Regions from separate parts of the Gracilibacillus marinus genome, predicted to be linked through region 1. Evidence: riboswitches for the same ligand, from Rfam matches in the RefSeq annotation. Region 1 holds a riboswitch; each other region holds the start of a gene.

The links. A riboswitch is a leader RNA that binds a small molecule or an ion and turns the genes downstream of it on or off. The one in region 1 is predicted to bind S-adenosylmethionine.
Region 2: it holds a riboswitch for S-adenosylmethionine, as region 1 does, so the genes downstream of both, ACFOZ1_RS09250 (OsmC family protein) here and ACFOZ1_RS01120 (bifunctional homocysteine S-methyltransferase/methylenetetrahydrofolate reductase) in region 1, are expected to answer to the same signal.
Region 3: it holds a riboswitch for S-adenosylmethionine, as region 1 does, so the genes downstream of both, ACFOZ1_RS14015 (methionine ABC transporter ATP-binding protein) here and ACFOZ1_RS01120 (bifunctional homocysteine S-methyltransferase/methylenetetrahydrofolate reductase) in region 1, are expected to answer to the same signal.
Region 4: it holds a riboswitch for S-adenosylmethionine, as region 1 does, so the genes downstream of both, ACFOZ1_RS13850 (methionine ABC transporter ATP-binding protein) here and ACFOZ1_RS01120 (bifunctional homocysteine S-methyltransferase/methylenetetrahydrofolate reductase) in region 1, are expected to answer to the same signal.

The regions. Positions count from the first base shown of each region.
Region 1 is NZ_JBHSDV010000001.1:229,332-235,553, forward strand. It holds gene metE (5-methyltetrahydropteroyltriglutamate--homocysteine S-methyltransferase) at 1-1,207, opposite strand, end outside; gene ACFOZ1_RS01120 (bifunctional homocysteine S-methyltransferase/methylenetetrahydrofolate reductase) at 1,225-3,066, opposite strand; SAM riboswitch class I at 3,254-3,355, opposite strand; gene ACFOZ1_RS01125 (nitroreductase family protein) at 3,527-4,093, shown strand; gene ACFOZ1_RS01130 (bifunctional metallophosphatase/5'-nucleotidase) at 4,364-5,923, shown strand; gene ACFOZ1_RS01135 (3D domain-containing protein) at 6,117-6,222, shown strand, end outside.
Region 2 is NZ_JBHSDV010000002.1:287,729-293,950, reverse strand. It holds gene ACFOZ1_RS09265 (SEC-C metal-binding domain-containing protein) at 1-1,229, opposite strand, end outside; gene ACFOZ1_RS09260 (branched-chain amino acid transporter permease) at 1,260-1,592, opposite strand; gene ACFOZ1_RS09255 (AzlC family ABC transporter permease) at 1,589-2,308, opposite strand; SAM riboswitch class I at 2,504-2,610, shown strand; gene ACFOZ1_RS09250 (OsmC family protein) at 2,694-3,140, shown strand; gene codA (cytosine deaminase) at 3,242-4,498, opposite strand; gene codB (cytosine permease) at 4,502-5,755, opposite strand.
Region 3 is NZ_JBHSDV010000005.1:97,625-103,846, reverse strand. It holds gene ACFOZ1_RS14035 (glycoside hydrolase family 43 protein) at 1-717, shown strand, start outside; gene ACFOZ1_RS14030 (hypothetical protein) at 876-1,241, shown strand; gene ACFOZ1_RS14025 (cytochrome P450) at 1,388-2,629, shown strand; gene ACFOZ1_RS14020 (ASCH domain-containing protein) at 2,702-3,049, shown strand; SAM riboswitch class I at 3,302-3,429, shown strand; gene ACFOZ1_RS14015 (methionine ABC transporter ATP-binding protein) at 3,582-4,610, shown strand; gene ACFOZ1_RS14010 (methionine ABC transporter permease) at 4,600-5,262, shown strand; gene ACFOZ1_RS14005 (MetQ/NlpA family ABC transporter substrate-binding protein) at 5,274-6,107, shown strand.
Region 4 is NZ_JBHSDV010000005.1:56,838-63,059, forward strand. It holds gene ACFOZ1_RS13835 (Cof-type HAD-IIB family hydrolase) at 1-73, opposite strand, end outside; gene ACFOZ1_RS13840 (ACT domain-containing protein) at 270-536, shown strand; gene ACFOZ1_RS13845 (PFL family protein) at 552-1,913, shown strand; SAM riboswitch class I at 2,082-2,191, shown strand; gene ACFOZ1_RS13850 (methionine ABC transporter ATP-binding protein) at 2,298-3,326, shown strand; gene ACFOZ1_RS13855 (methionine ABC transporter permease) at 3,316-3,984, shown strand; gene ACFOZ1_RS13860 (MetQ/NlpA family ABC transporter substrate-binding protein) at 4,054-4,929, shown strand; gene ACFOZ1_RS13865 (SLAP domain-containing protein) at 5,663-6,040, shown strand; gene ACFOZ1_RS13870 (ABC transporter permease) at 6,067-6,222, opposite strand, start outside.

The sequences.
Region 1 (6,222 bases):
TTAAATTAGCTAATTCTTCCGCTACACTTTCATTTTGGCGGTAAGGAGAATTACTTAATGCTTCGTGTGCTTTCTTGCTCTCTTGAAGTTCTGCTTTAATTGCTTCTTCTCCCTCATTAGCACCTTTCGTGATTGTTGTAATTTCTGCTAGTTTTTGATCTGCAAAGCTAAGTCCATCTAAAATAATTGGATCAATCTTCTGTTCACTTTCTTTTGTTACAGGCACATGTAATAAAGAACTAGATGGTTGTAAAATAATTGTTTCTGCTTTTGTTGCCTCTTCAATCTTACGCACTAAATCAAATGTTTTTGTAAGGTCTGCACGCCATACATTTCGTCCATTAACAACACCAGCAGCAAGTACTTTATCTTGTGGGAAGCCGATTTTTTCGATTAAAGGGAAATAATCTCCATGGATAAAGTCTAAACCGATACCATCAACTGGAAGTTTAATTACTTTGTCATAATGTTGTACCGTTTCAAAGTATGTTTGTAAAAGTAATTTTGCATTTGGTGTTGCTTGTTTAATTTGTGTGTACACTTCTTCAACTAATGAAATCTCATTTACAGTTAAATTCGTTCCCAAAATTGGCTCATCAATTTGAATCCACTCTGCACCAGCTTCAACTAGTTCATTGATTACTTGTGTGTACAGTGGAATAAAGGATTGAACGATTTCGTTTAATTGATTGTCGTCATATCCTTTAGCTAACTTTACGAATGTAACAGGACCAACTAATACTGGTTTACCTTTAATACCTAATTCTTCTTTTGCTTCATTAAAATAACGTAATGCGCGGTTTTCTACTAATGATGGCGTCACATCATTTAATTCAGGCACAATATAATGATAATTTGTATTGAACCATTTTGTCATTTCAGCAGCAACAGCTTCTTTGTTACCACGAGCAATGGCGAAATACGTATCAATTGCAGTAGGATCTAATTGTTGGAAACGTTTTGGAATGACTCCAAAAGAGATAGCAGTATCTAATACGTGATCATAAAAAGAGAAATCATTTACAGGAATCCATTCAACACCAATGTCTTTTTGTTTCTGTAAATTAGCTAAACGTAATTTCTTTGTTTGGGAAAATAGAGACTCTTCAGTAATACTTTTGCTCCAATAAGATTCTAGTGCGCTCTTCCATTCGCGGTATGCACCTATACGTGGGTATCCTAAGTTTGAACTGATATAATTTGTCATTGTCATCGTACACTCCTTTAGTTTGTTTGAACTTGTTCACTTATTTTTTGAATATATTGCGTTAATTCTGTTGTAATTTGATAATGCATAAATGGCGTAATAAGATAAATACCATTAAAATAATTGATTGCTGTTTGAATGAGTTCTTTGGATATTTCTATTCCTTCTCTTATTGCATCATGGCGATTAGTTTGTGCTTGCATTCTTGCTCTTACCTCATCGGATAAACGCATACCAGGTACTTCATGGTGAAGGAATTCTGCATTTTTGTGTGAAACAAGTGGCATAATCCCAATAAAAATCGGTTGTTTGATATGCTTTGTTTCGCGATATAGCTTTACAATTTGTTCGTGATGGAAAATAGGTTGTGTAAGGAAATAATCTGCTCCGTGTTCCACTTTCTTCTCCATTCGTTTAACAGCCTTTTCTAAATTTGCAACATTTGGATTAAATGCAGCTGCAACTTTAAAGTCAGTCTTCTTTCGTAGAGAGGAACCAGAGAAGGAAATTCCTTCATTGCATTGTTTCATTAAACGGATTAACTCAAATGATGTCGCATCAAATACAGAAGAAGCGCCAGGGAACCCTCCAATTCTTGTTGGATCACCAGTAATTGCTAGAACATTATGAAATCCTAATGTATGTAAACCCATAAGGTGCGCTTGTAATCCTATTAAGTTGCGATCACGACACGTTAGATGAATAAGTGGCTCTACAGGTACATCTAGTTCTTTCATTTTTATTGCCATTGCTAAATTACTAATTCTAGGTGTTGCTAGTGAATTGTCTGCTAATGTAATAGCATCTACACCTGCATTTCCTAATTGCTTGACACCTTCAAGAAAATCGTCAATCTCTAGATGTTTAGGAGGATCTAACTCTACAATGACAGTAGGTCTTTCTTTTACTTTATCAAGTAGAGATGGTTGTGTTTGACTTGGTGGGTTTTCCTTTTTTGTGATGATAATGGGTTGATCCACAATTTTCTTTGATGTGATTGGTTCTAACCCTTCAATACCTTCTTTTAATGCACGAATGTGGTCAGGTGTTGTGCCACAGCAACCGCCAATAAGCCGTACACCTTGATCACGAAAACTTTTTGCGCATTTTCTGAAATAGTCTGTATGTTTACTATAAACAAGCTTTCCATTCTCATATGCTGGTAAACTAGCATTAGGAAAAGCAGATAAGTATGCTTTTTCTAATAATGGAATAGGTGTTAATGATTCAATCATGTGATGTGGACCTAATCGGCAGTTAATTCCAACAACATCTGCGCCTAATTGTTCTAGTTCTAGAAAGGCATCGTGTAACAATGTCCCATTCTCTAATACACCAGGCTCATGCATAGTAACATTTGTAATAATCGGTAAAGATGTTTCTTGACGAACAATTTGTAATACGGTAGATAATTCTTCAAGGTCATAATATGTTTCTAACAAGATGCCATCGACACCTTCTAATAACAATGAAAAAAGTTGTTCTTTAAAACTACGAACAATATCCTTTTGGGAAGAGATTAGCTTCTGAACGCCACGAATACCTCCAATTGTCCCTAATACGAATGTATCTTTATTAGCCGCTTGTTTTGCTAATTGTACTGCTTTCACATTTATTTCATGAACCTGATCTTCAAGACCATATCTTGCTAGCTTGATATAATTCGCACTATATGTATTTGTTTGAATAATATCTGCACCTGCATTAATGTATGAATGATGTACTTGTAAGACTTCATCAGGTTTGGTTAAATTAAATGCTTCAAAGCAATGATCGACACCATGTGCATAAAGTAATGTACCAATTGCCCCATCAGCGATGAGAATTTGATCGTGTAAAGCATTGCGTAAGTCCTTCATTTCACTCACCTCTTTTCGATTATAGTTTGTGGTCATGCATATGCATCAACATTCAATAATATTACCTCTTATCCATTGATTCATTTGTTCTTAAAAGATTGAGTCATTGCATATCCATCCGTTTTTTCTTAGATAACCAAAAAGACCCTTCATCATGAAAGATGAAGGGTCTAGTACGCAATGACGTTCCTCATCTTTCAAGCATATGCTTGCTGGAATTAGCACCTTGTCTAATTAGACGGTTGCTGAGGTATCGTAGGGCCAGTCCCTCCACCTCTCTTGATAAGAGAAAATATTTAATTTATTGAACGGATGACAATATATTACATTATAAAAAAAATTAAATCAAGGGGTTTTAACAAAAAAACTTGAAAAAATTACCTTGATTTCAAACTATCTTGAAATATTCCGTGTTACATGGTATGATTGAAAATGATTCTCATTACTAGGAGGGATAGCTTTGGAATTAAAACAATTAATCATGGAGCGTCGTTCTATTTCAATATACGAAAATAAAGAAGTATCGACAGAGTTAATCAAAGAATTGCTTAATGTTGCTGTATGGGTACCAAATCATAAAATGACAGAACCGTGGCGTTTTGTATTTGTGACAGGGGAGTCAAAACGCAAATTAGCTGAAATTAATCGTCAAGTAGCAAAAGAAAAAGCAAAAACAACAGATCCTGTCGAGTTAGAGAAGATTGGAGAGACAGGCTTTCAAAAAATTATGCAAGTACCGTTGATTGTTTTTGTTATCAATGAATTGAATCCAATCGAAAAACTTATTGAAGAAGATTATGCATCAGCAAGTTGTTTAATACAGAACTTTAGTTTATTAGCATGGGAAGAAGGAATGAGTGTATTTTGGAAAACGGGTAAATTAACGTTTTGCGAGGAAACGAGTGAACTTATTGGGGTAAAGGATAATGAGAAGGTAATTGGTTTATTACAAGTAGGTTATCCAGCGAAAAAGCAAAATCCAATTCCGAGAATCAAAGCAACAGATCGAATAACTGAATTAAATTAGAAAAAATTACGTCTGCCAATAGACGTAATTTTTTTTATGTGAAATGGTAATAAAAAAAGCCGGTGAAATTACTTCACCGACAACAAGAAAAAGGGGCTATCATTTTGTGAGAAAGCAATCTTCGCAGTATTGCTTAATTTGGAACACTTTAACTATATCAAATAAATGAAAAGTAGTTGTTAAATCTAGGTAAAGAAAGTGTAAAGTTTTTCCTCTTATGATAGAGAAAAAGGTATACTAGAATTACTAATTTACAAGGGAGTGACGTTAATGGGTAATTCTATTTCAATCTGTATTACAAGTGATGTGCATGGTTATCTAGTGCCAACTAATTATCGAGATGATCAAAAAGAAAATATAGGTTTAGCAAAACTCACAACAGTAATCAATAGAATCAAAAATAAACAACCGACATTACTTATTGACAATGGTGATTTTCTTCAAGGAAGTCCATTTACGTATTACTTTGCTAAATATTATGAGCATTTGCCTAGTCCCATCATTGATGTGTATAACTACTTACAATATGATGCAGTAATTTTAGGTAATCATGAATTTAATTATGGATTAGATTACTTACAAAAATGTATGAAACACAGTCAATTTCCTTGGTTGTCATCCAATATATTAAACAAAGATACAGAAAAACCATATTTTGGTGTTCCGTATGTCATAAAAATGATAGAAGGAAGAAAAATTGCGATTATCGGTGTCACTACACACTATATTCCTAATTGGGAAGATCCGAAACATATCGAAAAACTCTTATTTGAAGATGCAGTTAAAGCAACTAAAAAATGGGTGAACTATGTCAAAAATAAAGAAAGTCCTGATGTGATCATTGTTAGTTATCATGGAGGATTAGAGAAAGATCCCGATACAGGAGCAGAAACAGAGTTGCTTACAGGGGAAAATCAAGGCTATCAAATTTGTGAAGAAATAGCTGATATAGATGTTCTTATTACTGGCCATCAGCATCGAAAGTTAATCGCAACAATTCATAATAAGACAGTGATTCAAACAGGAAGTAAGGGGAGTGCACTTGGCGAAATTAAGATGGAGTGGGATAAAGCGAATAACCTATTAATAAATTGTGCTATTCATGAATTGGATGAGTGTGTGGAAGAAAATAAAGACATTATGCATCTGTTGTCAAAAAATGAAAGGAAAGTGCAAGAATGGTTGGATAAGCCAATTGCTTTGGTAGAAGGGGAAATGACAATTACAAATCCATTTCAAGCAAGGATAGAAGAACACCCATTTATTGAATATGTGAATACACTACAGATGCAAGTAGCGAATGTTTCTATTTCTTGCACAGCGTTATTTGACAATGAGTCCAAAGGGTTCCCACAACATATTACGATGCGTGACATTGTATCTAATTATATTTATCCAAATACATTAAAAGTGCTACGATTACTAGGACAAGATATAAAAGATGCCTTGGAAAAATCCGCAAGTTATTTTGCTATAGAGAATGGAGAGCTTACAATCAACCCTAGTTTTCATACACCAAAACCTCAACACTACAATTATGATATGTGGGAAGGGATTGAGTATGAATTAGATATTACTAGACCGATAGGAGAAAGAGTGGCAAAGTTAGAGAAAAATGGCCGTTCATTGAATTTAACAGAAACCTATGATGTAGTTATGAATAATTACCGGGCAAGTGGTGGTGGAAATTATTCTATGTTTCAAAATAAAGAAATAGTGAAAGATATACCTATAGATATGACGGTATTAATTGCAGATAATCTATTAAATCGTAAAAAAATTAAAGCTAGTGTCAATAATAATTTCAAAGTTAGATTTACAGATAAATAGTAATTAGTAAAAAAATAGTGGTAAATATTACGTGTAGATGTATAAAACTCACTATGTTGCACCATAATGACAAATGTGACAAGCCTTTGTAACATCGTAATTGTTTGTTACAGACTCTTAATCTCACTGTAACCACAAGGGGTATTTTCATATGTTATATTGGTCCTTGTCAACACGAAAGGAGGCAACATGGATGAGAAAGTTTTTATTGTCCACTGTATTTATTACTGGTAGTTTATTAGCTTTTACACCAGTATCCGCTGCAGAGTATGAAGTAGAGAAAGGTGACACATTGTGGG
Region 2 (6,222 bases), on a different contig from region 1:
ACGTCCACTACATCTGTCTTCCCTTGTGCCATTAACTCTCGTAGTGATTGATTGTTGTATGCAGGGATTGGCTGATTTATCTCTTCTTGATTGTTCAATTGCGCATATAATCCAAAATAGTGCGGCGTCTCTTTACTTAATCTGACAACAGACTGCTGGATACTTACATTTAACGGCGATAAGAATGTCTCTTCTTCTTCATTTTCAAGTTCCATCGCATCATTTAATTTCGCTATTTTCTTAGAGAATGTATGCGGAATCTCTTCTTCATATGTAGCTAAAAGTAACTTATTGCCGCGGATTTCTATATGTGCATGTAAGTTCATGAGAATAACTTGTTCATCCAACATGTTATCAGTATATATTTTCTTCGAGTTTACCCATATTAATTGCTTCTTCTCTTCATCCCACACATCTATTTCAAATAATTCATTATTGTAGAAGAAATTCTCGACACGTTCAACATCATGTAACTTATATTGACGACGGTAGTGTGTCACTTCTGTTTCTTTTATATCGTCGTCTTCTAACGTACTCTCTGTTGCTTGAAGTATCTCTGGATAATAGTCACGCATTACTTGCTCATGACTCAGCCCATGTTCCTCTACAAGCTTATCTACATATTTTTTGGCACGAACAATCCTTTTTGGACTCTTAATTTCCCTCACACCATTAAAGTAATACAAATCACCCATTTTCTCTAATAAACCAATTGTAGACATCCACGGAAATTTAGATGGCAAATTCTCAGGTGCATTCGATACTTTGTATGTTTCTTCTGTATTCAAATCTTTAAAAAGTGTATAGTCTTCGGTTTGGTCGACTGCTTCTACAAATTGGAGCTTTAATTGTGCCCATTGCTCTGCCATTTCTCTTTCCTCTTGTGTAAGGCGATTCCCTTTCTCTTTTAGGAACCATTCAATCCCACGCATGCCATTATCAAATGTATAGCAAAAAGTTAGCCAAAATTGAGTGAATGTTGGATACGCACTCGTTTCTAATTGATGATTCGTTCTTTTCTTAAATTGAGATTCTAACGGTATGAACTTACTTGTTGGCAATTGGGTATAAAGGAAATCTCTAATTTGTACTACTAGTGCTTCTTTTTGTTGATAAAACTTCTCTTCTCTCAACCCTTTTAATTGCACAACGGTCTCTTTTTTCATACAACATTTCTTATATTTTTTACCACTACCACAAGGGCATGAATCATTTCTTCCTACTGACATCATAACACTCCATTCACACATATATTTACGTCAAAAAATAGTCTGTACCAATACCATGTACACAATTGTCCCACCAGCAATTGATAAGAACATCTGCTTTTTCCACACATGTAGTAAAACAACAACAGCTACGCCGATCAATTCTGGTATGCCATGGCTCCCTTTGAATACATGGATATCTTTCAATGAATACACAACCAAAAGCCCGATTACCGCAGCAGGCAGGACTTTCCCAAGGTATTGGATGTATTTCGGTGTTGGTTTCCCTTGAGGAAAGACAAGAAATGGGAGAAATCTCGTTACCATTGTACCAAGTACAACCATTGCAACGATCATGATTTGTTGACCTATACTCATTGTCATTGTACGGAGACCCTCCCTTTCTCTAATGGCTTTCTAGCTAATGTAAGTATTCCTAAAATGGCAATCATTGCTGGAATGATAAATGCGCCCTTACCAAAAAGAAGAAGACACACGACAGATGCAGCAATCCCAACAAGGGAGCTCACATGCCTGTCTTCTTTCATCCATTGTTCTATAAAAATCACGACAAACAATGCTGTCATGACAAATTCTAGACCTTCTGTATTAAATGTAATCAAATATCCGAAGACTCCACCAATCGTCGCACCAACGACCCAATAGATTTGGTTCAATATTGTCACGAAAAACATGACTAAGCCTTTATCTACATTTTTTGGCACATCAATAGATTGGTTAATCGCAAAGGACTCATCACAAAGCCCAAAAATCATGTACCATTTCTTCTTGCCAATGCCTTTATATGTATCTAGTAAAGAAATGCCATAAAATAAATGACGTGCATTCACCATTATTGTAAGGAAAAAAGCATACACCGGATTAAATGCACCAAGCAACAAATTGGCTGTAATAAATTCCATGGATCCTGCAAATACCACCATACTAATTATAAATGGATACATTGCATGAAACCCTAATGAATGCATAAAAATCCCATATGCAATTCCTAAAAAGGTAAACCCTGCTAAAATCGGAATGGTATGGGGAAATGCAACCTTGAGTGCTTGTATCCATATGGTTCGTTTCGGGGTATCCATAGGAGTCTGTTCTTTGTCTAATGGAATAAATTCTCTCTGTTCATGCAATTTCTTTTCCTCCTACTTCCTCTATCCATTACTTACTATACACTATTTTTGCGTAACTATAGAAGTATAACATATTTTTACGTATTGACAGGCCTTTATAGTCGTGGTATATTATCTGAAAATTCATACAATAATAGATTTGTACATGACTCATCTCGAGAGAGGGAGGGACTGACCCTAAGAACTCTCAGCAACCGCTTTTCACTAAAAGTAAGGTGCCAATTTCAGAAGCAAGTATTTGCTAAAGATGAGAAGACACGGCAAAAAGCAATTAGCCCCTTCTCATCTTTTTTGAGAAGGGGTTGTTTCGTATGATAAAACAAAGGGAGAGTATACAATGACCATCCAAACATTTAAAGCAACAGCACAACTAAAGGAAAAATATCTAGTAGAAGCTACTGCAAGAAATCATTCTGTGTTAGTCGATGAACCAAAATCACTAGGTGGTACAGATGAAGCAATGAACCCAGTCGAATTATTGTTATCTGCATTAGGCGCATGCCAGTCTATCGTTGCACGTACCTATGCAAAGAAATTCGACATTGACCTGCGTGATTTTCAAGTGCAGCTAGAAGGCGATATTAATTTAGATGGCTTCTTTGACAAAGCAGATGTGCGGGCAGGTTATTCCGATATCCGTGTTACGTATACGACTGATACAGACGCACCTGCTGAAAAAGTAGAAGCATTCATTGCATTCTTAGAAGCGCATTGCCCTGTTGGTGATACAATCGAAAATACAGTAAATGTAACATCGACATTTCATATCGAGCAAAAAGCTTAAGATGAGATAGGTGTGTGAACAGAGCTACTTTTGCTCTATTCACACACTTTTCATCCTTCATAAAGAAAAACTCGCCACTAAAAAGTAGCAAGTTCTCTCATTTATCTCTCAAAATCTATTTTCATTTCTTCTTTTAAATACACAGATGCTTCTTTCGGCTTTGTCTCGGCAATCTTCACACCATTACGGTAAGATGCTAGCACTTCTGCTTGCTTACGAATCGCATCATAACGATTGGTTGCATTCAAAATAATAAAGTTAGCAGGCTTGCCTTCTTCAATTCCGTAGTTGTCTTGAATATTCAATGTTACGGCACTATTCTCTGTAATAAAATCAAACGATTCATTGATTTGGTGATAGCCCATTAATTGTGTGACATGGATACCCATATGAAGAACTTGTAACATATTACCAGTACCTAGTGGATACCATGGGTCAAAGATATCATCATGACCAAAGCTCACATTGATGCCAGCTTCTGATAATTCTTTTACTCGTGTAATTCCACGACGTTTTGGATAATCATCAAATCTTCCTTGTAAATGTATATTTACTAACGGGTTCGCAACAAAATTAATCTTCGCTAAACCTAATAGCTTCATCAATTTCGATACATATGCACCATTATAAGAATGCATTGCCGTTGTATGACTTGCTGTTACTTTACTTCCAAGTCCACGCTTGTACGCTTCAGCTGCGACCACTTCAACAAATCTCGATTGTTCATCATCAATTTCATCACAGTGAATATCTACAAGACGATCATATTTCTCTGCTAAATCAAAAGCAATCTTCATCGATTCGACGCCATCTTCACGCGTGAATTCAAAGTGTGGAATTCCACCAACAACGTCTGCACCCATTTTTAATGCTTCTTCTACTAATTCCACTCCATTAGGGAAAGATAAATAGCCATCTTGCGGAAATGCAACTAATTGCAAATCAACATAATCCTTCATCTCTTCTTTTACTTCCAACAATGCCTTCATTGCTGTTAAAGATGGATCACATACATCCACATGTGTTCTAACATGCTGAATACCTTGAGCAATTTGCCATTTCAATGCTTTTGTTGCTCTTAATTTCACATCTTCTACTGTCAATGATTTCTTACGTTCTGCCCATGTCGAGATTCCTTCAAATAATGTACCACTTTCATTCCATTTCGGCTCACCTGCAGTTAATGTTGTGTCCAAATGGATATGTGGCTCAATAAATGGTGCACTCACAAGCTTTCCTTGTACATCTATTGCACCTTCTACCGGTTTTGCCGCTTCTATTTTTGAGAATTTCCCGTTTTCTATATGAATATTCCATAGACCTTCCTGTTTTGGCAATGCTGCATTTTGAATAATCATCAATTACGCTCCTTTTTCTATTGCCACCTTCTTATTCGTGCTTGCCGCTCTCTCTGTCACTAATACCAATACAACAAAGATGATGACTGCACTAATAATTCCATTTAGTGGCGGAATTCCTGGTAACCACTGTGCTGATGCAAATCCACCTACCCATGCAATAATTGCTGGCCAGCGAACGGTTTGGAATGTCATCTCCTCTAGTTTCTTGTAACGACCTTTATTTAAAATAAAGAAGTCTGCTAGCAAGATTGCACCAATTGGAGGTAATGCACCACCAAGCAATGTTAACCATCCTACAAAGTTATTATACAACCACATTGCAAAGATTGTCCCGATAATACCATTGAAAATAACCAATTTACTTTTCTTAATTTTCGTAATGTTGGAAAAACCTAGTCCTGATGCATATAACGCATTGTCATTTGTTGTCCAAATATTTAACCCTAACACGATAATCGCTGGAATAATTAATCCTTGTACGAACATCACTTCTGAAATATCTCCAAGTCCTGTAGAGATTGCTCCTACAGCTCCGAATAAGAACATTAATGAGTTTCCGATAAAGAATGCGATCAATGTTGTAATTACAGCTGTCTTCTTTGTGTTCGCAAATCGAACAAAGTCAGGTGTCAATGTACCTGCACTCGCGAATGACCCAACACAAATCGTTAAGGCTGCTGCAAGTCCGATGGTTGCTTCTGGTTCGTATGCAAACAACTCACCGATTCCACCTAAATCTTCTACTGCAATTCCTACAGAAATACTCCCTAGTATCGCAATCGCTGGTACTGCAATAAAGCTCAAAATCGCTAATGCTTTCATTCCGAAAAAGGCACTCGCTGTCATCACCACACCGGATACAACGATAAGTATCCACATATCGATTCCTGTAACTTTGTGAACAGGTACTGCAAACATCGCAAGTCCTACTCCGAACCAACCAACTTGTGTTGCTCCTAATAGAAAGGATGCTAAATAAGATCCCTTTTCACCAAATGCATAACGTGCAAGTAAATGTGTCGACAAGCCTGTCTTTGCTGCAATGAATGCTAATCCACTCGTATACAAGCCTAAAATTAAATTCCCTAATAACACCATCCAAATAAATTCTTTCATTGTAAGGCCAAGTCCAAGTTCCCCACCTGATAACATACTAGCAGAGAAGAAAGTCAGACCTAACATAACAACAAACATTTTTAGAAACCCAGCTCTGTGGGATTGTGGTACAGCTTGTAATGAAAATTCTTTATCCATTTATATTTCCCCCTTGTCTTGTTACTGGTACCGTGCCGAACGAGGGACTCTTCAAAAGCGAAAAACGCCCGTTTAGAAACGTAGAGACTGGAGTGAACCAACTAAGATAAAGTGAGACTTCAATCAGTTAGAGTTGTAAACTCTGACTGATTGGTAGCGAAACTTATCATAGGGCAGTTTGCAAAGCCTCCTAGTTTCTGGGTGCTGGAGCTGGATGTTGCCATATCAACTCACTAATTTTATCCACAAAAAAAGCTCCTCGTCCGACTGACAAGAAGCTCATGGAAATCAACTACCTATATGCACAGTTTGCGCACATAAGTCGTCCATTTTCCAAATCCGTTATCCTTGTCAGCCTCACTGGACTGAATTAAAGGTACCAATATTCATTTGCATATATTATCTCAAGATAGAGGAAATCTGTCAATCATCAGATAATGGAAATTGTCGAAAAATGTTGCGCATTT
Region 3 (6,222 bases), on a different contig from region 1:
ACATATCTTCTTCCAGTAACATGGGAAGATGGTTGGCCAATTTTTAGTCCGGGCAGTGGGAAGTTAGAGATGGAATACAAGATTCCAAATCTCCCACAAGGTGAAATCGTTGTAGAAGATTTATGTGACCATTTTGACGACAAGGAATTAAATATGAAATGGAATCTACTACGTACGCCTAAAGAAGAATCGTATAGTCTTACAGAGCGAGAAGGTTTTGTTTCCTTATATCTTCGACCTGAAGCAATTACTAAATTAGAACATCCAAGTATTCTATTGCGTAAACAACAACATATTCAATTTACCACTTCTACGTGTATGGAATTCTCCCCAGAAACTAAACATGAAGAAGCGGGGGTTGTTCTTCTGCAAAGTAGTGAATATCATTACAGATTTGTTGTAACAAATGCACACAACGAGACGATCATTACATTAATCAAATGTGAAAATGGAGAGGAATCTATCCTACACCAAGCACCAGTACAACATGATAAAATCTATTTAAAGGTTGTAGCATTTGGCCAAGATTTATCCTTTTATTATGGAGAAAGTCAAGCTAACTATCAATTACTTTGTGATCAGATAGATGGGCGAATTTTGAGTACAGATGTAGCGGGGGGCTTTGTTGGTACTCAAATTGGCTTATATGCAAGTAGTAATGGAGAAAAGTCAGACAACAAAGCATATTTTGATTGGTTTGAATATAGTTCTATCTAAGACGTTGTTTGCTTATCTATAACCTTTTTAAAAGATGAAGCCTTACGTGTATTTTCTTAAAATAGGGGAATATATAGATGTAGAGACATAAAAATAATCCACTCATCGAATAATGAGTATGTGAGGATTTTTTTAAGACATCAGAAAGGTTGATTGAAATGAAAAAGGTTATAGGACTTAGCCTACTTTTATTACTACTTGCAGCGTGTAGTGCAGATAATAATGGAAGTGCAGAAGAAGTGAAAGTAGATGCAACGACACAAGAAGATGAGGAAACAGAAGTAGAAAATACAGCAAACGAATCGGAAGAACAGAAAGAATTAGCTATTATTAAAGAACATATTGATGTGGATGCGTACGAAATGAAAATAGAAGAAGATAATCCACATACACGAGTAATGTTCTTTATTGATGAGAATGACGAAAAAGTGTATAAAACCGTATTGGTCAAAGATACGAATAGATTAAAGATCATTCATTTAGGTGAGGAAGGTCTACTTTTTAATGATACTATTCCTTCTTAATGAAAATAGAAAGAGATAGCTTCTGTATATTGCAGGAGCTATTTTTTTGTATGTTAAAAATGGAATTGATTGTGATTCTATTCTTTCGTTTTTCTCTCGCTTTTTGGGGAATATAATACTAAACAGCTAAAAGGAGAGTTATATAAATGGAAAACAACCATCCAATGCCTAAAGAAAAAGGTATCGATCATACGATTCAATTGTTAAAAGAAGGCTATCATTTTATTATGAATCGAAAGGAAAAGTTCGATTCAAGAGTGTTTGAAACACATTTACTTGGTGAAAAAGCGATTTGTTTAGTTGGTAAAGAAGAAGCGGAATTATTTTATGATGAAACAAAATTCACTAGGAAAGATGCTGCTCCAAGCAGAGTGAAAAAAACTTTATTTGGAGAAGGTGGTGTGCAAGGATTAGATGATGCGCCCCATCACCATCGGAAAGCAATGTTTATGTCTCTTATGACAGAAGAAAAATTACAACAACTCAAGCAATTAACGAAAGAAGAATGGGAGAAAGAATTTCGTCAGATACAAGATGAAAATATTGTAGTATATGAGAAGGCAAAATCCGTTTTAACAAGGGTGGCAATGAAGTGGGTAGAGATTCCGGTAGAGGATACAGAAGCGGATAAGTGGTCAGACGAATTAGCAGATATGTTTGAAAAAGCAGCATCGATTGGACCAAAACATTGGAAGTCGCGCTATTCAAGATCAAAGATGGAGGAATGGATGGAAGATTGGATAGAAAAAGTACGGTCAGGAAAAGTAAGTATTTCCGAAAGTGCACCACTATACCAATTTTCTTTTCACAAAGATCTAGATGGAGAATTACTCGATAAACAGATCGTAGCAGTGGAACTATTGAACTTATTACGTCCAATCGTTGCAATTGCTGTCTATATTGATTTATTGATGCTTGCGATGCATGACAATAAAGACGAAGTTGCCCAAATGAATATAGATGATGAGAAACAAGTAACAAATTTCATTCAGGAAGTAAGAAGATTTTATCCTTTCTTCCCATTTGCAGGAGCAAGAGTGAAAGAGACATTTACTTGGAATGGGTATGTATTTGAAGAAGGTACACTTACTTTATTAGATTTATACGGGACAAATCATGATCCTGCTATATGGGAAAATCCAAACCAATTTCAACCATCACGATTCCATGATTGGAGCAGAAGTCCATTTGATTTCATTCCACAAGGTGGTGGCGAATATCTGATTGGTCATCGATGTGCAGGAGAATGGATTACAGTAGATATATTGAAAACAACAATAAAATTTTTCGTACAACAATTAGCATTTACTTATCCTAAACAGAAATTTGAGTATGACAATAATGATATACCACCATTACCTAAATGTGAGATTCGATTGCGTGCATAAGTATTCCTATTTGTCTATAGACTGAGAAACGGGTAAAATGGGTGAGAGAATATAAAGGTAGGTGTCATATGAATGGAATCGAAACAAAATAATTCCTTACCACCAAAAACTTGCTCCATCGACCGTTTGATTACAATTCAATCAGATATAGATAAAGTATTAGAAGGAAAAAAAACAGCTACGAGAAGAAATGGTCGATATGCAGATATCGGTGAGATTATGGTATTAGAAAATCGTTCATTTCAAATTGATCGAGTGTACGAACAAACGCTAGGTGAGCTAACAGACGAGGATGCGTTAAGAGAAGGATATGAGAATTTGGAACAATATAAAGAATCTATTCTTGCAATGCATCCAGGTATGCCATGGGTCCCTAAAATGAGAGTGTGGGTACATGAATTTAGCGAAATGACAGAATAAGAAATTGCAAAAGTTTATATAGGTTAAGTTTAATTGATAAACAAAATGGTGTGGATTATTAATGGAAACAAAAAAATCTACGCCATTTTTCTTTGGATATAAAAACCTAGTATTTCTATATGGATAGCGATTACAAAATAAAAATACTGAAAATTTCCAAAATTTAAATTTAACTAATTGCATTGACAATCAATTATATTTCTAATAGAATTACAACATTCACAAAAAATTTCATACAATCATACATCATGATTCTTATCTAGAGAGGTGGAGGGACTGGCCCTGTGAAACCTCGGCAACGGGTTTTATTCAATATATTGAATAAAAAGAGCGTGCCAATTCCATCAAGTATACAAGAAATGTTACTTGAAAGATAAGAAGAGCTAAAGAGACTATACGTATAACGAATCTCCTCTTCTTATCTTGAAGTGGGGATTTTTTTATTGCATAAAATAAGTAATTTTTATATAAATAATTATTTGACTATTTCCTCAACTAAGAATCCTACAAATTTTCAGAAAGAGTGATAACAATGATTGACTTCCAGCATGTGACAAAAAAGTATACAACTAATGATAAAACAATTACAGCTGTCAACGATGTAAACTTAGTTGTACAACGTGGAGAAATATTCGGTGTAATTGGTTTTAGTGGAGCGGGTAAAAGTACATTAATCAGATGTGTGAATTTACTTGAAAGACCAACAGAAGGAAAGATACTAGTTAACCAAAAAGATTTACTCACATTATCTCAAAAGGAATTACGAGATGTGCGTCGAAAGATTGGAATGATTTTTCAACATTTTAATCTATTAGAATCAAAAACAGTCTTTCATAATGTGGGGTTTCCTTTATCACTAGCAGGTGTACCAAAACAAGAAATCAAAAGAAAAGTAGAATCATTACTAGAATTTGTTGGACTAGCTGACAAAGCAAATCATTACCCAGAGCAATTATCTGGTGGGCAAAAGCAACGTGTCGGTATAGCAAGAGCATTAGCTACAGACCCTGAAATACTGTTGTGTGATGAAGCAACGTCTGCATTAGATCCACAAACAACTAGTTCCATACTAGATTTATTAAGAAAAGTAAGAGAAGAATACCATATTACCATTTTAATGATTACACACGAAATGCAAGTCATTAAAGAAATATGTGACAAAGTTGCTGTGATGGAAAATGGAAAGGTAATTGAAGAAGGGACCATTTTTGATGTATTTTCAAATCCAAAGCAACAGACAACTCGCAATTTTGTAAAAACAGTGATGAATGATGAGCTACCTGCATCTGTCTTAGAGAAGATATATCATCCTAAAGATAATAGTAAAGTATATCGATTAATATTTGTCGAAGATTCTACAGAGATTCCTTTAATTTCTGAAGTTGCTAAGAAGTTCGATGTGCATACAAACATATTATTTGGACAAATCATTGAATTACAACATCAACCTTTTGGAAATTTAATTGTTGAGTTACAAGGTGCGACAGTTGAGATAGAAGCAGCCTATGAATACATGAAACAACGCGTATCAATAGAGGAGGTGAAAGAGAATGGATATTAAATTATCGACATTTTGGCCAAATATATGGGAAGCAACGATACAAACATTACAAATGGTTGGCTTTTCACTATTATTTTCTTTACTTATTGGTATCCCGCTTGGAATTATTTTAGTTATTACAAGACCAGGAAATATAATTGGAAACCAAACTTTCTTTTTCATATTAAATGGAGTGATTAACTTTTTACGATCCATTCCTTTTATTATTTTAATGGTAGCAATTATTCCATTTACTAGAATTATAATTGGTACAACAATAGGAACAGCAGCTGCAGTAGTGCCATTAGTTGTATATGCAGCGCCATATATCGCAAGGTTGGTGGAAAGTAGCTTATTAGAAGTCTCACCAGGAGTCATCGAAGCAGCGGAAGCAATGGGGGCAAAACCTCATCAGATTATATTTCGTGTGTTAGTTCCAGAAGCATTTAGTTCATTAATTCTTAATATAACCATCGCAACAATTGGTTTAATCGGTGCTTCCGCAATGGCAGGTGCTGTAGGTGGTGGTGGCTTAGGTGACTTAGCGATCGCATATGGATATCAACGTTTTGAAACAGATATTATGATTGTCACTGTATTATTATTAGTTGTATTCGTACAACTTGTGCAATCATTTGGAAATAAATTATCAAAAACATCTAGAAGAAGATAGGAGACATACACATGAAAAGAAGAACTTTGATAGTAGCAGTAGCTATATTATCTATTATTGGTATTTTAGTAGGATGTGGAAAAGAAGCGAGTAAAGAAGAGGAAGTAACATTAAAAGTAGGATTAAATGGATCTGGAGTCCCTATTTGGGAATTTGTAAAAGAGAAAGCGAAAGAGGAAGGCATTAACTTAGAACTAATCGAATTCGCTGATTATGTACGACCAAATATGGCTTTAGCAGATGGTGATATTGATTTAAATGCATTTCAAACCGTTTCCTATTTTGATTCATTTATTGAAGAAAGAAATATTGATTTAGTTCCAATCGCAACAACATTAATTGCACCAATGGGTTTCTATTCTGAAAAAATCAAAGATATTAGTGAAGTGCCAAATAATGCGAAAATCGCACTACCACAAGAAGCGACGAACATGGGACGCGCATTGTTATTAGCAGAACAAGCAGGCTTAATTACACTTGAAGAAGGTTTTGATGGAAATGGTGATTTATCATCCATCACAGAAAATCCTAAAAATATTGAATTTGTACCAGTTGTAGCTGCACAAACACCAAGAGTTCTACCAGATGTAACGGCATCTATTATTAACAATGGTGTTGCTGTAGAAGCAGGTTTTATTCCTGTACAAGATGCAATTTTTATTGAGGATGATAATGCTGCACCATATATTAATATTATTGCAGTACGTGGGGATGAGAAAGACAAAGAAGAATTTCAAAAGATTGTAGAAATATTCCAAACAGAAGAAGTTGCGAATCATATTAAAGAAGTATTTAATGATTCACTAATTCCGACATTTGTACCTTTAGAACAAATTGGATGGTAAGAGATAATAAGGGATACGAGACTGATTTGTCAGGATCTATCCCTACTTTTTTATACTTATACTAGACTAGTCTGAATTTAGAATGTTGTCACGTTATATAGAAAGGAAGATATTA
Region 4 (6,222 bases), on a different contig from region 1:
GCTCTGACACAGTATGGTCTGACGAAAGTAATGTCCCATCCATATCTAGCGCAATTAGGCGAATATCCTTCATAGTAATTCGCTCCTTTCTCTTCTACTATATTGTAAGTGATTCGCAATTGTTTAGCAAAAATACTGAAATGAGTTATACTAAAGTAAAGAAATAATCCCACTAAAATAAAACAATGTATGACGTACAGAAAGAATACGATACTAAGACTATTAATTTTTACGGGAAATGATACACAATAGATATGAGGTGATGAAACATGAGAGCAGTTGTAAGTGTTATTGGAAAAGACCAAGTCGGAATTATTGCAAAGGTAACAACAGTTCTTTCAGAGAATCATGTGAATATTTCGGATATTAGCCAAACGATTTTGCAAGATTTTTTTACGATGATGATGTTAATTGACATTGATGATATAAAGAAACTTGCACAGCTAAAACAAGCATTCGAGCCTGTCGAAAAAGAACTTGGACTTAAGATCAGTATTCAACGCGAAGAAATCTTCCAAGCAATGCACCGTGTATAAAGGAGTGAAGTAATCGTGCCAATTGCATATACAGAAATACAAGAAACGATTCGAATGGTACAAATGGAGCACTTAGATGTTCGAACAGTCACAATGGGGATAAGCTTAAGAGATTGCATCGACAGTGATTTTGATACGTTAAAAACAAATGTATTCCATAAAGTTACAACATATGCAAAAAATTTAGTGACTGTTGCAGAACAAGTTGCAGAAGAATATGGTGTACCAATTATTAATAAACGTGTGGCAATCTCCCCTGTTGCAGAACTATTAGGCAATGCTACTGTAGAACAAGCAGTAGAACTTGCCAAAACATTAGATGAAGCTGCAAAAAAGGTGCAGATTGATTTCATTGGTGGCTATTCTGCTCTTGTACATAAAGGAATCTCTAAAGGTGATCAAATTTTACTTGATGCACTGCCACAAGCATTAAGTGAAACAGAGCGAGTATGTGCCTCCATATCTGTCGGTACAACAAGAACGGGTATTAATATGGACGCAGTGAAACAAATGGGTGAAATTATTAAAGCAACTGCAGAATTAACAAAAGATAATAATAGTATTGGTTGTGCAAAACTTGTCGTGTTTTGTAATCCTGTAGAAGACAATCCATTTATGGCAGGTGCCTTTCATGGTGCAGGAGAAGGAGAAGTCGTGTTAAGTGTCGGTGTCAGTGGACCTGGAGTTGTATTACATGCATTAAAACGATATCCTGATGCAGATCTTGGCGAAGTAGCAGAAGTCATTAAAAAGACTGCATTTAAAATCACACGTGCAGGAGAATTTATTGGAAGAGTTGTTGCAGAACGATTAGAGGTGCCTTTTGGTATTATGGATCTATCCCTTGCTCCAACGAATGCGATGAATGATAGTGTTGCAGAAATACTAGAAGAAATTGGTTTAGAGTGTGTTGGTACACATGGAACAATTGCTGCACTTGCACTAATGAATGATGCAGTTAAAAAAGGTGGAGCAATGGCGAGTTCTTATGTCGGCGGACTTAGTGGTGCCTTTATTCCTGTTAGTGAAGACAACGGAATGATTCGTGGTATTGAACAAGGGGCCTTAACACTTCCTAAATTAGAAGCAATGACATGTGTGTGTTCTGTTGGATTAGATATGATCGCAATTGATGGAAATGCTAGTAGTCATACACTTTCTGCTATCATCGCAGACGAAGCAGCCATCGGAATGATTAACAAAAAGACAACAGCAATTCGTATTATTCCTGTTGTTGGCAAAGAGTCAGGTGAAGTGGTGGAATTTGGTGGGTTACTCGGGCGCGCACCAATCATTGGAGTCAATCCTTATCATTCAGATAAATTTATTCAACGTGGTGGCAGAATCCCTGCACCAATCCAAGCATTGACGAATTAACATACCACTTATCAGAATAATATGACTATTCTAACTTTTTAAAAGAGTATTGACTTGATATCAAATGCATGCTATCATCACAATTAATCAAAATTATCAGATAGCTTCTGTTATTCATGATTAGAAATGATATATGTGTTGATTACACTTATTAAAATAGAATAGAATCTCTTATCAAGAGAGGTGGAGGGACTGGCCCGATGAAACCCAGCAACCGTCATTAGTGATAGGTGCTAATTCCATCAAAGTTTGACATACTAAACTTTGAAAGATAAGAGGACGTAACGGTAATGAATGCCAATCCTTTCTGTCCTCTCATGCAGAAAGGATTTTTTATTTTTATACTAATAAAGAGAATAAGAGAAAGAAAGGAGCCAATTCACATTGATTCAAATAAAAGGCTTGTCAAAGATATACAAAACAAAAAAACAACAAGTTCAAGCTGTTGACGACGTATCATTAACGATTAATCAAGGTGAGATTTTTGGTGTGATCGGATATAGTGGTGCTGGAAAAAGTACATTTATTCGCCTAATTAATCGACTTGAAGAGCCGTCCAATGGTACTATATCGATTCACAATAAAGACATTACCAAGATGTCCGCAACAGAACTTAGATTAAAAAGACAAAAAATCGGTATGATCTTCCAACATTTCAATTTACTTTGGTCACGAACAGTCTTCGATAATATCGCATTTCCACTAGAAATTGCTGGCGTACCAAAAGCAACTCGAGCAGAAAAGGTGAATGAACTCATTCAATTAGTCGGTCTTGCTGGCAAAGAGAATAGCTACCCTTCTCAGTTAAGTGGTGGTCAAAAGCAACGCGTCGGTATTGCAAGAGCTTTAGCTAATGACCCAGAAGTATTATTATGTGATGAAGCGACATCCGCTCTTGATCCTGAAACAACGGATGATATCTTAGACTTACTTGTCTCTATTAATAAGAAACTTCAGTTAACTATCATTTTAATTACACACGAAATGCATGTCATTCAAAAAATATGCCATCGTGTTGCAGTAATGGAAAATGGAAAAGTTGTAGAATCTGGTGATGTACTAGATGTGTTTGTGAGACCTCAATCTAAAACAACGAAACGCTTTGTCCAACAATTAAATCCACTAGAACATGACCAAGCTAGCTTAAAAGAATTTATCACAAGCCGTGAAGATAGTGAAGTGGTGAAATTACATTTTATTGGGAACAACGCCAAACGTGCTTTAATTACAGATGTGATTAAACAATTTGATGTAGAGATCAACATCTTACAAGGTTCTATTGCACCAACTCGTGAAGGTGCTTATGGCACATTATATATCGAATTGAATGGCTCCAAAGATGTATTAGCATCATCTATCCAATTTATGCGCGAACAAAGTGTGGAAGTTGAGGTGTTACAACATGTGGAATGATTTATTCCCTAATGTCATCATGGAAGATTTATGGGTTGCGACAGAAGAAACCATGTATATGACAATTATTGCTGTAATAGGCACATTAATTTTGGGGATTTTCTTAGGATTATTATTATTCTTAACAGATAAGGGTAACTTATGGGAAAACAAACTAATTTATAACATAACAGCAGTAGTTGTAAATGTGTTTCGTGCGATTCCATTTATCATTTTAATATTATTACTCTTTCCATTTACAGATTTCTTGATTGGTACTATTCGCGGATGGAAAGCAGCATTACCTGCATTAATTATCGGTGCAGCGCCATTTTATGCGAGACTTGTGGAAATTGGTCTTAAAGAAGTCGACAAAGGCGTGATTGAAGCAGCGAAGTCGATGGGTGCAAATGCATCTACTATTATTTTCAAAGTGTTATTAAAAGAATCTATGCCTGCATTAGTATCAGGAATTACCGTAACAGCAATCGCACTAATTGGATATACCGCAATGGCTGGAGTCATCGGTGCAGGCGGTCTTGGAAATCTTGCTTATTTACAAGGATTCCAGCGATTTAATTTTGATGTCGTTCTTGCATGTACGATTTTAATTATCATTATCGTATTTATATTCCAAGTAATTGGCGACATGCTAACGAAAGCAATTGACAAAAGGTAATATGCTTAACACTAACTTGTTAAGCTTCTTTCATAAAATAAAATAGATAATAAGAAGGGAAGATTTATTTTGAAAAAGTATTTATTTACACTAGTAGCATTATTATTCATCGGAGTTTTAGCAGCATGTGGAACAAGTGACGACAACGAAACAGATAATTCCACAAATGGGGACAGCAATACATCAGAAGATGCAACAACTGATGATGCATCAGAAACAATTGTAGTTGGTGCAACAAGTACACCTCATGCTGAAATATTAGAAGAAGCAAAAAGCCTTTTAGCAGAAGAAGGTATTACATTAGAAATCGAAGTATACCAAGATTATGTATTTCCAAATGAAGATTTAGCAAGCGGAACATTAGATGCGAACTACTTCCAACACATTCCTTATTTCGAGTCTCAAAAAGCAGATAAAGAATATGATTTCGCAAATCTTGGTGGAATCCACATTGAGCCATATGGTTTTTATTCTAAAGATATCAAGAGTGTAGACGACATTACTGAAGGTACTGTTGTGATCATGAGTAACTCTGTAGCAGATCATGGTCGTGCATTATCCATTCTAGAAGAAGCAGAATTAATTAAATTAGACGAAAATGTTGAAAAAGTAGATGCACAAGTAAAAGATATCGTAGAGAATCCATTAAATTTAGAATTTGATACAGATGTAGATGCAGGTTTCTTACCTGAATTCTATGAGCGTGAAACAGAAGCATTAGTTGCAATTAACGGTAACTATGCATTGCAAGCTGGATTGTCACCAACTAAAGATGCACTATTGTTAGAAGGTACAGACTCTCCTTATGTAAATATTATTGCTGTTCGTAGTGAAGATAAAGACAAAGAAGCATTACAAAAATTAGTTGAAGTACTTCACTCAGAAGCCATTCAAAACTTTATCAATGAAAAATATGAAGGAAAAGTAGTTCCTGTAGCAGAATAATTGTAAACAGATATTAAGATAAAGAATTTTTCAATTACAAAAATCCAAGCGATTCGAAAGCTAATTACCGAAGCGCTTGGATTTTGTGTGTAATAGAAGTGAATTCTGTGATATTCGATATGTGCTTTGCACCCGCTCCGGCTTGCCCAATCCCCTTTCCATGGGCTTTTTCCTTCAGCTAACTTTTCCAAACACAAACCGCTTGGAAAAGTGGATCTTCAGAAAAAAGGATCCCATAGGAGTGGGATTGGGCGCCTACGCTCAGTGAAGTTCTACAATGTTTGCAAATGCTAGCATTTTGGTTGGTTAGAGAAATCAGCTTTTTTAGCTCATAATGATAATAAATCAGAGGCGATATGGGATAAAGCAAATATTTTTATAATTCCTTCCATTGTAGAATATAAAAAAGCGTAGGTGTCCGTTTCCACTCCTGTGGGATGTTTTTTCCCCTAAGATCCACTTTTTTAGCGTTCTTTGCTAGAAAAGTTAGCTTAGAGGAAAAACCCACGGAAAGGGAAACGGACAAACCGGAGCGGTTGCTAAGCACATATAAAATCTCAAAGTTATCAAATAGAAGTATCTAAGATAAAAATCTAAAGAATTCCTTTGTCCAATCTCATCTTCTACACCTATTCAAACCACTCCATCACTCTCTCGCTTCTCCTTCTCTCTGCTACATGCTACAATAACTACACGAATACCAATTCATACATCTTATAATGGAGTTGAAGAAATGCAACAATTAGTTTTAGAAGAGAAATGGAAACAAACAATTAGTTCACAAGATTTACAAACGATAGAGAAGCTTTTCCAATCTACTAGCAAGCATCAAGAAGGTGTCATTTTCACTCCTATCCGTCATGCACGAAATCACCGGAACGAATTATTATGCAGTGTCATTATTCACAATTTTACCGATGACAAATTATCACTTATCGGAAGTACCTTACAATTATTCCATAATGACAACATAATTGCGGAAGAGTCATTCCATGATACAAGGTTACTTTTACAACCAAGAACAAGTATGCCTTGGACCTTTATTTACCCTAATCATCCCTATCTTGAACAACACCCACTTCCAACTGAATGGTCGATTAAAATAATATAAATTGCGGATTTCCTCAGTCCGCTTTCTTATCCTAATGCATCACGTCTCTTGTACCCTATCATTCCAATAATACTTACTACTATTGCAAGTGCACTGATGCTAATAAGTGGCTTCCATGTGAATGTATCCATAGGAAGTTCTGGAATATGTGCAAAACTAGAAAGCATTGTCCCCCATTCAGG